2 regions of the Dactylosporangium sp. NPDC000555 genome follow, and region 2 is predicted to be linked to the other one. Evidence: riboswitches for the same ligand, from Rfam matches in the RefSeq annotation. Region 2 holds a riboswitch; the other holds the start of a gene.

Region 1 (5,936 bases), on a different contig from region 2:
CGAACCCGAAGCGGCGAACCCGTTCTTCCAACTCGTATCGGCCCGCTACGAACGCTCCTCGGTGATCATCACCTCGAACAAACCCTTCGGCCGCTGGGGTGAGGTCTTCAGCGACGACGTCGTCGCCGCCGCCATGATCGACCGCCTCGTCCACCACACCGAAGTCATCGCCCTCAAAGGCGACAGCTACCGACTCAAGAACCGAGACCTCGGCCGCGTCCCCGCGGCCACCACCGACGACCAATGACCACCAGGGGGTCAGTTTTCAGCCGTCGCGAAGGGGTCAAATTTCAGCCGCCGTTGACAACGCGGGCACGGGACGCGGGCACAGGCGTGGGCCCAGCAGAACACAAAGCCGGAACCCGGGCGCGCGGCGCAGGAGTGCGGGCGCGGGCGGACGCGAGAGCGGGCGAGCGCCGACGCGGTGGCACGGGCAAGCGGGCGAGCGCGGAAGCGCGGGACGCGGAAGCGCGGGACGCGGAAGCGCCGGACGCGGAAGCGCCGGACGCGGAAGCGCCGGACGCGGAAGCGCCGGACGCGGAAGCGCCGGACGCGGAAGCGCCGGACGCGGAAGCGCCGGAAGGCCGGGGGCGCGGGAGCGGGGAAGGCCAGGGCGCGGAACGCGGGGCGAGTGCGGGAACGCGGATACGGGCGTGGCCCGACGGACCGGCTGGAATCGTGGAGACGGCGGTCAGGACACCCGACAGCGGGGATGACGGCGGGGCTCGGGGTGCCCGAGGCCTCGGCACGCGTGTGGGCTGAGAAGCCTGGATCACCCGCACAAGATAGGGCGTCGAACGCGCGGGGGCGCGCTGTGTGGCACGCCCCCGCGCTGTTTCACGTGAAACGGCGCTCCGCCGCCTCGATGGCGTTGCGGAAGAGCATGGCCACGGTGGTGGGGCCTACGCCGCCCACTCGCGGGGTGATGGCGCCGGCCACCGCGGCGCACGACTCCGCGACGTCGGGGAGCAGACGGCGGCCCTCGTAGCGAACGCCGCCGCCGACCACGACCGCGCCGGGCTTGACGTGCTCTGGCTGAATGATGCCCGGAACACCGGCGGCTGCGATGAGGATGTCGGCGCGGCGGGTGTACCGGGGCCAATCCGGGACGCCGGTGTGCACCACCGTCACAGCCGCGTTTGCCGTCGGGCGCTTCTGGGCCAGGAGCATCGCCAGTGGCCGGCCGAGGGTCGCGCCGCGCCCCAAAATCACCACCTCGCGACCGCTCACAGGGATGCCGTGGTACGCAAGGAGCGCCTCAATACCCGCCGGCGTGCACGGCAGCGGGCCGGGGATGCCGGCGGCCAGGCGACCCAGGTTGAGCGGGTGCATGCCGTCGACGTCCTTGTCCGGGTCGACGCGCATGAGGGCGGCGTCGTAGTCGAGATGTTGCGGCGTCGGGTACTGAATCAGGAGCGCATGTACGTCCGGATCCGCGTTGAAGTCGTCGATCGCCGCTTGGAGGTCGGCTTGGCTCGCCGTCGCCGGGAGGTGGCGGTGCGGGGAGTCGAAGCCGAGCGCGGCCGCCTGGCGCTGCTTGATGCGGATGTAGCCGGCACTCGCGTCGTCGTCGCCGACAAGGATGGTGGCGAGTGATGGGGTGATGCCGCGGGAGCGCAGGGCGGCCACCCGGGACTCGACGTCCGCAAGGATCTGGTCCGCGACCGGACCACCGGGCAGCAGTCGCGCGGAACTACCGGGCCGAACATCACCGGAGCCGCCAGGCCGAACGTCGCTAGAGCCACCGGAGGCGTCCCCAGAACCACCGGAGGCATCGCTGAAGCCGCCCGAGGCGTCGCTGGAGCCGCCGGAGGCGTCACTAGAGCCATCTGGCCGAACATCGCCAGGGCCACCGGGGCGAGCATCACCGGAGCCGTCGGGCAGGGCGCCATCGGAACCGTCGAGCTGAGCGTCGACCGAGCCGTAGGGCCGGACGCCATCGAGGCCACCGGGCCGAGTGTCGCCAGCGCCGCCGGACGCGGCAGAGCTGGACGGGATCGCCGCGGCGGACCGGGACGGGACAGGCTCGGACGGGACAGTCTCGGACACGGTGGGCGTGGACGGCACGGGCACAGATTCCGACGGGTTCGGGGCGGACGCGCCGGACGCGGACGCGGGCGAGGGAACGGAAGAAGAGAGAACACCGGGCGACTCGGACATACGACTCCTCGCGGAGCGTGGAAGCCCAGGCGGTCGACTCCCACGACGAGGCTTCCCGATGGTTGCCCATCCTTGGTGCCGCCAGTCGCGTCTACCCCCAATTATGCCCGACCGCGTTGTGCCCGACCGCGCCGCGCACCAGGGCAGCGGCGCACGGCCGAGGGCGGGTGGGCGTACGAGCCGGATAAACAGCAACCGCCCCCGAGCCGTGACTGGCGGCTCGGGGGCGGTAAGGAAACTGCGATGCGCCGCTACGCCGTCGGGCGGACCACGATCCGCCGGGACGGCTCGACGCCCTCGGACTCGCTCTCCACGCCGGGGAGGGCGTTGATGACGTCGTGCACGCACTTGCGCTCGAACGCGCTCATCGGCTCCAGGCGCACGGCCTCGCCGTACTCCTTCACCTTCTCCGCGGCATTCTTGGCGATCGCGCCGAGCTCCTTGCGGCGCAGCGCCCGGTAGCCGCCGACGTCGAGCAGCAGGCGACTCGGTGAGCCGGTCTGCCGGAACACGGCCAGCCGGCTCAGCTCCTGCAGCGCCTCGAGCGTGGCGCCCCGCTGACCGACCAGGGCCTGAAGCCGCTTGCCCGAGCCGTCGCCGCCCTCGACGACCTCAACGACCGGGCGGCCGCTCACGACCAGCTCGTCGATGTCGCCGTCGTAGTCGAGGATGTCCAGCAGTCCCTCGACGTAGTCGGCCGCGATCTCGCTCTCACGGAACAGGTCCGCGGTGCCGCGGCTGGAGCCGCCGGCGGCCGGGGCCTCGGCGCCTTCCTCGTCCTCGTCGTCGCTCTCTTCGGCATCCAGGTTGGCGTCCTGCCCCAGGGCCTTGTCCGCGTCCTGGTCCGTGTCCTTGTTCTTGCCCAAGGCCTCGGCGCCGAGATCGCTGGTGGTGTCAGTCACGAAACTCATCTCCGCATGTTTGGGGCGCCGAGGCGCCGTCACAGGTCGTCGGTGAGGGGTGGGTTGCTTCAGGGGGAGCGCCTCACGCCGGGCCGATGAGGGGCGGACCCGGCGCGGTCGCGTCAACCCGACTGCCGCTTCGCGGCGCCACCCTTCTTCGGGTTGATCGGCTTGGCACCGGGCCGCGGGGCGCGGGACGGGGTGCCGTTGGCGGCGGAATCGGTGGCCTGCGCACCGGTCGCCTTGGCACCTGTGGCCTTGCCGCCGGTCGCCTTCACCGCGCCCTTGCCGTTGGCCCGCTGCGTGGCGGCCTCTTCCTTGGCCCGGCTGAACAGCGCGGCGAACCCGCTCGGCTTCGACTCTGCCACCTTGGCGGTGCCGCCGCTCTTGAACGGCACGGTGTTGGTCGTCGCGCTCGCCGGCGGCGGGTACTTGTGCAGCACCCAGTACTGCTGGGCCAGCGTGATGGCGTTGTTCGTGACCCAGTAGATGATGACGCCGATGGGGAAGTACCAGCCGGAGGTCAGCGTGAAGAACGGGATGCCGTAGAGCATGAACTTCTGGATCATGCGCTGCTGCGGGTCGGTGTTCCAGCCCGTCTTCTTGATCATCTGACGCTGCGTCAGGTAGGTCGTGGTGATCATCAGCGCGACCAGGATGGCAGCGACGATCTTGACCGTGGTGGAGCTCGCATTGATTTCCATCAGCTCGGCCGCGCTGCTGCTGAACTTGGCGACGATCGGGGCGTCGAAGAGGCGGGCATCGACGGCGCTGAGGAACTCGGCCTTGCTCCAGCCGTAGAGCTGCATCCCGGTTTCGGACATGCCCGGCCGGAGGTGACGCAGCACGTGCAGGAGGCCAATGAACACCGGGATCTGCAGGAACATCGGAAGGCAGCCCATGAGCGGGTTGACCTTCTCCTCCTGGTAGAGCTTCATGACCTCCTTCTGGAGGGTCTCCCGGTCGCCCTTGTGCTTCTCCTGCAGCTCCTTCATCTTCGGCTGAATCGCCTGCATGGCGCGCTGCGACTTGATCTGCTTGACGAAGATCGGGAAAAGCACGATCCGGACGGTGATCACGAGGAAGACGATCGCGAGCACCCACTGCCAGTTGGTGCTCAGCACCCGGTGGTCAGGCAGGATCGCATCCCACACGGTGTGCCAGAACAGCATCACCTTCGAGATCAGCCAGTAGATCCCGGCCATCAACTTGCTAATCACGACACCGCTCCAGTCACGTCGACTCGGGCTCGGGCGAGTGTCCCCGGCGCGGAGGCACCGGGTCGAACCCACCGGGGTGGAATGGGTGGCAGCGCAGCAGCCGCCAGATCGCGAGACCGATTCCCTTGATCGCGCCGTGCGTGCCGACCGCCTCCAGGGCATAAGCGCTGCACGACGGGTAGAACCGACAACGCGCCGGCAGTGCCGGGCTTATCCAACGACGGTACGCGACGATGGGAGCGGCTACGATCCGGGATCCGGCGTTCATCGACGGCTACCTCGGTTCTTCGGTCGGCGCGCAGCTTCCAGCGCCGCGTCGAGGTCTCTCTCAAGCATGTCGTACCGCAGCCCCGCCGCCTCGGGCAGCGCCCGCACGACGAGCACCGAGCCCGCCGGTAGTGTGGAGATGCGCGCCCGGACGAGGTGTCGCAGCCGCCGCTTCACGGCGTTGCGCACGACGGCGTTCCCGACGGCCTTGGACACGACGAAGCCGGCGCGGGCAGTCCCCGCCTCCGGCGCGACCGGCTCGACCCGCTCGGCCTCGGCGTGCACGGCACCGACATGATCGGTGTCGGCCTGTGGATGACGGGCCTGCGGATGGTCGACCTGCGGCTCGCATCCGCTCGGCACATCGTCGGACGACATCGCGGCACGAGGCTCGCGGAGGGCCGAACCGTCGACGGCTGACGGCCCGGGCGAAGACGGAGCCGGGTGTGAGGAAGGTGCCGGTTCCGGCGAAGACGCAAATCGCGATATGTCGGTATGCAAGGACTCAAACGGAGCAACCCCGGGCCGCGGCGGCCCGGGGTTCAGGAAATGCACGACCACGGCCCCCCGGCCGGCCCGCCGGCCGTTGCGAATGGTGGCGGCGAAGTCTTCCCGTCGCCGCAGTCGCTGTGCGGCCGCAAGCACGCTGCCTCCCGGAGGGCCCGGTCGTGGCGGTTCAGGCTCAGGCCGAAAGGCGGTCGCGCCCCTTGGCGCGGCGCGCCGACAGGATCGAGCGGCCGGCGCGGGTGCGCATGCGCAGCCGGAAGCCGTGGGTCTTCGCGCGCCGGCGGTTGTTCGGCTGGAAGGTGCGCTTGCTCACGTCGGGGCTCCGTCTTCGTGACTTGGCGTGGACTGACTGGCCATCGAAGCCGGGCGCCCACGGGATGTCGATCGGTGATTGGAGCTTACCAGGGACCGGTGCTCCAACCGAAACAGGGTACGCGCCACCACACCGACCGTCAACGACCGCCGGCGAGCGTCGCGTATCCACCGGATCGAGAGTACAAAACCCCTGGTCAGACCCGAAATCCACAGGTTAGTTGTGGACAACGGTTGAGTGGTTGTGGACAACGCTGTTAACGTGCCCGGTTGCCGGTAGACACCGCGACGACCGGCGACGGGGCACAACGGACTTTCCAGGTCAAACAGGCGCTTTGCTAGGGGGAGAAGGACCGCGCCTGACCCTGTTCCACCTCTGCGTACACGCTGATTACCACACAGTCAGCTCAGGCCGGGAGGGAAACAGGACGATCCGTCCACGGCACATGAGTCGTTGATACACAGGTTGTGGAAAACCTGTGGACAATGATGCCGGGGGCGGCGGGAAGCATCCGGGCACTGTCCACTCGCGGTGGGGGCCGCGAATGACGATGGGGGTGCGCGAACG
Region 2 (5,936 bases):
TGAGCCGTGGAGTGCGGCGCCCGCATCCGAGCCTCCGATCTCGGAGTCGTGGAGCGCGGCGTCCGCATCCGAGCGTTCGGCTTCCGAGCCGTGGACTGCGGCGGCCGCTTCCGAGCACGTGGGTTCCGAGCTGTGGACTGCCGCGCCCGCGCGTCCGGCGGTGGAGCCCTGGACTGCCGCACCCGAGCCGCCCGCGACCCCCTCGTGGCGCGACTCGTTCGCACCCGAGCCGCCGGTGGAACGGCCGAGTGTCGCGGCCGAGCCGTCGACGGCGGAGCCGCGGAGTGCATGGGGCGTGTCCGAGCGTGCCGCGGAGCCGCAGGGCGAACCGTCCGCACCCGCGCGGAGGGGGTGGGCGGACGACCGGCCACCGTTCGAGTGGTCCTCGGCCGAGGCACCTCCGGCGGAGCAGCCGTCTGCGGAGCCGTCGTCGCTAGAGGGGCTGTCGTCGGAATGGCGGCCCACGGAGCGGCCGTCGGTGGAGTGGCGTTCCGTGGAGACGCCCCTCGTGGAGCCGTCCCCGGTGCAGCGGCCGTCGGTGGAATGGCGTGCGGCGGAGACGCCGCCAGCGGAGTCCCAGTCCCTGCCGTCGCCGGTGGAGTGGCCGTCGGTTGACTGGAGCGCCGCAGCCGCGCCGCCCGCGGAGGCGTCGTCGGCGGAACGGCCCTCGGCTGAGTGGCGCGCAGCGGAGAGATCTCCCGTGGAGCCGTCCGCGGTGGAGCGACCCTCGGTTGAGTGGCGCGCAGCGGAGAGCTCGCCCGCTGAGGCGTCCGCGGCGGAGCGGCCGGCGGTTGAGTGGCGTGCGGCGGAGCAGCCGTCCTTCGATCGTGGAACTGAGGATCGGCCGTCCGTTGCGCGTCCGCCCGCCGCGCGTGGGGAGCGGCCCTCGTGGGGCGGGAGCCTGTTCGAGGGGGATGCGCCCGAGCTCGTGGCCAAGCCACTCGAGCTTCGGCGATCCTGGGAGTCGGACCCGGCGTCGCGGTCGATCCGGCGGCGGGATCGGGCGGCTCAGCAGGCGGCCGAACGCGAGGTCTCCGAATCCCGCGCGGACGCGGAGTCCAACGTTTCTGGGTCGAACGATCGGACTGGCGGTGCAGGTGCCGAGGCGCGGCCGACGTTTGGCGGCGCGCGTGAGCAGTCCGGGAGCACAGGGGCGTGGACCAGCGTTCCGGGGGCCGATGACCGGCCGGTGAGCGGCGGGGCCTGGCCGGGCCAGCCGCATCCGCGCGAGGAGGTTGGGCGCACCGAAGCGTTCCCGAGCACTCCGAACGCGCGGGAGGAGGGTGGCCGCGCAGGGTCGTGGCCGGGCGCTCCGAACGCGTGGGAGGAGGCTGGGCGCACCGAGGCGTTCCCGAGCACTCGGAACCCGCGTGACGAGAGTGACCGGGCCGGGTCGTGGCCGGGCGCTCCGAACGCGTGGGAGGAGGGAGGGCGCACCGAAGCGTTCCCGAGCACTCGGAACCCGCGTGACGAGGGCGACCGGGCCGGGTCGTGGCCGGGCGCTTCGAACCCGCGTGACGAGGGCGACCGAGCCGGGACGTGGCCGGGCGCTCCGAACGCGCGGGAGGAGGCTGGGCGCTTCGGGGAGTGGCCGAGTGCTCCGGACCGGGGTGACGAGGGTGGTCGCGCCGAGGCGTGGACGGCTGCGCCGGATCAGCGCGGGCAAGACGCGCGCGCGGAGGCGTGGCAAGGGCAGGGTGGCGGCGCGGGCGGCGGGCAGGAGGAGGCCTGGTGGGACGCCGAGGCCAAGCCGGCCGGGGCCGCTGAGAAGGCCAAGCGCTCGCGTTGGGGACGGAAGAAGGGCGCCGGCAAGGACGCCGCACCCGCGGCCGAGCCGGAGCGCGGGGGCGGCGACGCAGGCGCGGGCGCAGGGTGGGCGACCGAGGCGACCAGCCGATGGGACCGCACGGCGGCCGGAAACGACGGCACTGCCGACCGAGCCACCGGTGCCGATCGAGCCGCCGGCGCTGACCGGGCGGCTGCTGGCGACCGGGCCGCCGTCGACCGAACTGCTGCCGATCGAGCGGCCACCACTGACCGGGCTGCCGTCGCGGACTGGGCTGCGACTGCCGATCAGGCTGCCACTGCCGATCGAGCGGCTACCACTGACCGAACTGCCACTGACCGAACTGCCACTGCCGATCGAGCTGCCGTCGCGGACTGGGCTGCCACTGCCGACCGAGCCGCTGCCGACCGAGTCGGCGGCGACCGGACGGCCGGTGATCGAGGTTTCGGCGCGGGACGAGTCGCTGATGGGAAGCAGGACGGCGGGTACCAGGAAAGCGATCGCCGCGGGGGTGACGGGGACCGGATCCCTGAGCAGCGCAAGTGGGACGAGGGGGCGTTCGAAGATCTAGCGCCGCTCGAGCTCAATCTCGACGAGGAGCCCAAAGCGCGGTCCCGGCGCTTCCTCCGCCGTAAGTAAGAACAAAGCAAAGGGGCGCCCGCGAACGGGGCGCCCCTTTGTGGCAGGTCTACCGCCAGCCGGCCATCGGGTACGCCGACAGCAGCTCCCGGACCTCGCCCGCGACGACGTCCAGCACCGGCTCGTCCTCCTTGACCGCAGCGTCGACGGCGCGGGAGATCCAGTCGGCCACCTGGGGCATCTGGGCCTCGGTCAGGCCGCGCGTGGTAAGCGCGGGGGTGCCGAGCCGCACGCCCGACGGGTCGAAGGGCTTGCGGGTGTCGTACGGCACGGTGTTGTAGTTGGTCTCGATGCCGGCGCGGTCCAGCGCCTTCGCCACCGGCTTGCCGCCGATGCCCTTGCCGGTCAGGTCGAGCAGGATCAGGTGGTTGTCGGTGCCGCCCGAGACCAGGTCGAAGCCGCGCTCGACGAGGGCCTCGGCCAGCGCCTTGGCGTTGGCGACGACCTGGTGCGCGTACGCCCGGAACTGCGGCGTCGCCGCCTCGCCCAGCGCGACCGCGATGCCCGCCGTGGTGTGGTTGTGCGGGCCGCCCTGCAGGCCGGGGAAGACGGCCTTGTCGATGGCCTTCGCGTGCTGCTCGTCGCACATGAGCATCGCGCCGCGCGGGCCGCGCAGGGTCTTGTGCGTGGTGGTCGAGATGACCTCGGCGTGGCCGACCGGGGACGGGTGCGCGCCGCCGGCGATCAGGCCGGCGATGTGGGCGATGTCGGCGACGAGCACGGCGCCGACCTCGCGGGCGATCTCGGCGAAGCGCGGGAAGTCGATCGTGCGCGGGATCGCCGTACCACCGGAGAAGATGAGCTTCGGCCGTTCGCGCAGCGCGATGTCGCGCACCTCGTCGAAGTCGACGCGGCCGTCGGACTTGCGGACGGTGTACTGCACGGCGCGGAACCAGGCGCCGGTGGCCGAGACCGACCAGCCGTGGGTCAGGTGGCCGCCCATGGGCAGCGCCATGCCCATGATCGTGTCGCCCGGCTTCGCGAGGGCCATGTACACGGCGAGGTTGGCCGGGGAGCCGGAGTACGGCTGGACGTTGGCGTGGTCGACGCCGAAGAGCGACTTGGCCCGGGCGATCGCGAGTTCCTCGATCGGGTCGATGAACCGCTGGCCCTCGTAGTACCGCTTGCCGGGGTAGCCCTCGGAGTACTTGTTGGTCAGGACGGTGCCGGTGGCCTCCAGGACGGCCTGGGAGACGTAGTTCTCCGAGGCGATCATCCGGAGGGTGTCGTGCTGCCGCTCGGCCTCGTTCTGGATCAGACCGGCCAGCTCCGGGTCGGCCTCGCTGAGGGCGGTCAGTGCTGGGACGTGCATGCGCTTCCTCCTGGCAGGTGCCGATCGGGCACCCAGGCGCGCGGTGCCGCGATGCTTAGGAGCTCCCCGGTGGTCGGTTCCACCTTGACGTGCGCCAGTCGCAGATGACGTCGATCATAGTGGAACCGGCCACCGGGGAAGGCGTTCAGTTACGGAACGCGCCGGTAAGCGCCGTCACTCGCCGAGGTCGCCATCGAGGCATAAGCGCGCAAAGCGGCCGACACCGGGCGCTCACGGTCGAGCGGGGTGTACGGACGGTCACGCTTCTCCTGCGCGATGCGCCGGGCGGCGAGCTCCTCGTCGCCGACGCGCAGCTCGATGGAGCGGGCCGGGATGTCGATGTCGATCGTGTCGCCCTCCTCGACGAGGGCGATCAGGCCGCCGCCGGCCGCCTCGGGGCTGATGTGGCCGATCGACAGGCCGGAGGTACCGCCGGAGAAGCGGCCGTCCGTGATCAGCGCGCAGGCGCGGCCGAGGCCACGGCCCTTGAGAAAGGACGTCGGGTACAGCATCTCCTGCATGCCCGGCCCGCCCCTGGGGCCCTCGTAGCGGATGACCACGACGTCGCCCGCGACGACCCGCTTGGCGAGGATGCCCTCGACGGCGTCGTCCTGCGACTCGAAGACGCGGGCGCGGCCGGAGAAGCGCAGGTTCTCCTCGGGCACGCCGGCGGTTTTCACGACGCACCCGTCGGGCGCGAGGTTGCCGAAGAGGATCGCGAGCCCGCCGTCGGCGCTGTACGCGTGCTCGACGCCGCGGATGCATCCGCCCGAGTCATCGGTGTCGAGCGAGTGCCACCGGTTCGTCGTCGAGAACGGCTCGGTGGTCCGGACGCCCCCGGGCGCCGCGTGGAACAGCTCCAGGGCCTCCTCGGACGCCTTCCCGCTACGGATATCCCATTTGTCGACCCATTCCCGAAATGTCGGAGAATGTACCGACCAGACGGACTCATCCAGCAGCCCGGCCCGCGAAAGCTCACCCAGGATCGCCGGAATCCCGCCGGCCCGGTGAACGTCCTCCATGTGGTACTTCTGCGTGTTGGGGGCCACCTTCGCCAGGCAGGGCACCCGGCGCGAGATCGCGTCGATGTCCGCGACGGAGAAGTCCAGCTCCGCCTCGCGGGCCGCGGCCAGCAGGTGCAGGATGGTGTTGGTCGAGCCGCCCATCGCGACGTCGAGGGCGACGGCGTTTTCGAACGCCGGCCGAGAGGCGATCGCGCGCGGCAGGACCGAGGCGTCGTCCTGCTCGTAGTACCGCCGGCAAAGATCGACGATCAGTGACCCGGCGCGCTCGAACAGGCCGCGGCGGGCGGCGTGCGTCGCGAGGGTCGAGCCGTTGCCCGGCAGCGCCAGGCCGATCGCCTCGGTGAGGCAGTTCATGGAGTTGGCGGTGAACATCCCGGAGCACGATCCGCACGTCGGGCAGGCGGAGCGCTCGATCTGGCCGAGCTCCTCGTCGGTGACGGCCTCGTTCGCCGAGGCGATCATCGCGTCGATGAGGTCGAGCTTGGCGTCCTTGTCGTGCACCACGCCCGCGATGGCGACCGTCTTGCCGGCCTCCATCGGGCCGCCGGAGACGAACACGGTCGGGATGTTGAGGCGCAGGGCCGCGAGCAGCATGCCGGGCGTGATCTTGTCGCAGTTGGAGATGCACACGAGGGCATCGGCGCAGTGGGCCTGCACCATGTACTCGACGGCGTCGGCGATCAGCTCGCGACTGGGCAGCGAGTAGAGCATCCCGCCGTGGCCCATGGCGATGCCGTCGTCGACGGCGATCGTGTTGAACTCCTTGGCGACCCCTCCGGCCTCGGCGACCGTGTCGGCGACGATCGTCCCGAGGTTGCGCAGGTGGACATGGCCAGGCACGAACTGCGTGAAACTGTTGGCGATGGCGACAATCGGCTTGCCGAAGTCGGAGTCGGTCATGCCGGTGGCGCGCCAGAGGGCGCGTGCGCCGGCCATGTTGCGACCAGAAGTGGAGGTCTTGGACCGCAGCTCGGGCATACCTGTGAGTCTGACACGTTCCGCATCCTGGGATCGGTTGACTCAGGCGGTGAGATGCGTCAGAGTGGGCACATGTCGTCGAGGTCGCTCCGAGTACTTATCGCCTAGCGCGCCGACGCCTGCCGTCAGCGCGCTAGCCCCCCGTGCCGAGCACGTGGGGTTTTTTCATGTCCGGAGCTGTTCCCCAAAATGAACT

The links. Region 2 has a riboswitch for ZMP and ZTP ahead of glyA (serine hydroxymethyltransferase). Riboswitches for the same ligand answer to the same signal wherever they lie in the genome.
Region 1: another riboswitch for ZMP and ZTP. It lies ahead of ABT297_RS19480 (bifunctional 5,10-methylenetetrahydrofolate dehydrogenase/5,10-methenyltetrahydrofolate cyclohydrolase); the one in region 2 lies ahead of glyA (serine hydroxymethyltransferase).

Annotation. Positions count from the first base shown of each region.
Region 1 is NZ_JBEPDB010000030.1:1,254-7,189, forward strand. It holds partial or broken gene istB (IS21-like element helper ATPase IstB) at 1-247, shown strand, start outside; gene ABT297_RS19480 (bifunctional 5,10-methylenetetrahydrofolate dehydrogenase/5,10-methenyltetrahydrofolate cyclohydrolase) at 838-1,683, opposite strand; ZMP/ZTP riboswitch at 2,177-2,259, opposite strand; gene ABT297_RS19485 (Jag family protein) at 2,412-3,062, opposite strand; gene yidC (membrane protein insertase YidC) at 3,185-4,267, opposite strand; partial or broken gene yidD (membrane protein insertion efficiency factor YidD) at 4,279-4,550, opposite strand; gene rnpA (ribonuclease P protein component) at 4,547-5,194, opposite strand; gene rpmH (50S ribosomal protein L34) at 5,232-5,369, opposite strand.
Region 2 is NZ_JBEPDB010000016.1:70,470-76,405, forward strand. It holds gene ABT297_RS13320 (hypothetical protein) at 1-2,425, shown strand, start outside; gene glyA (serine hydroxymethyltransferase) at 2,475-3,737, opposite strand; ZMP/ZTP riboswitch at 3,761-3,849, opposite strand; gene ilvD (dihydroxy-acid dehydratase) at 3,887-5,740, opposite strand.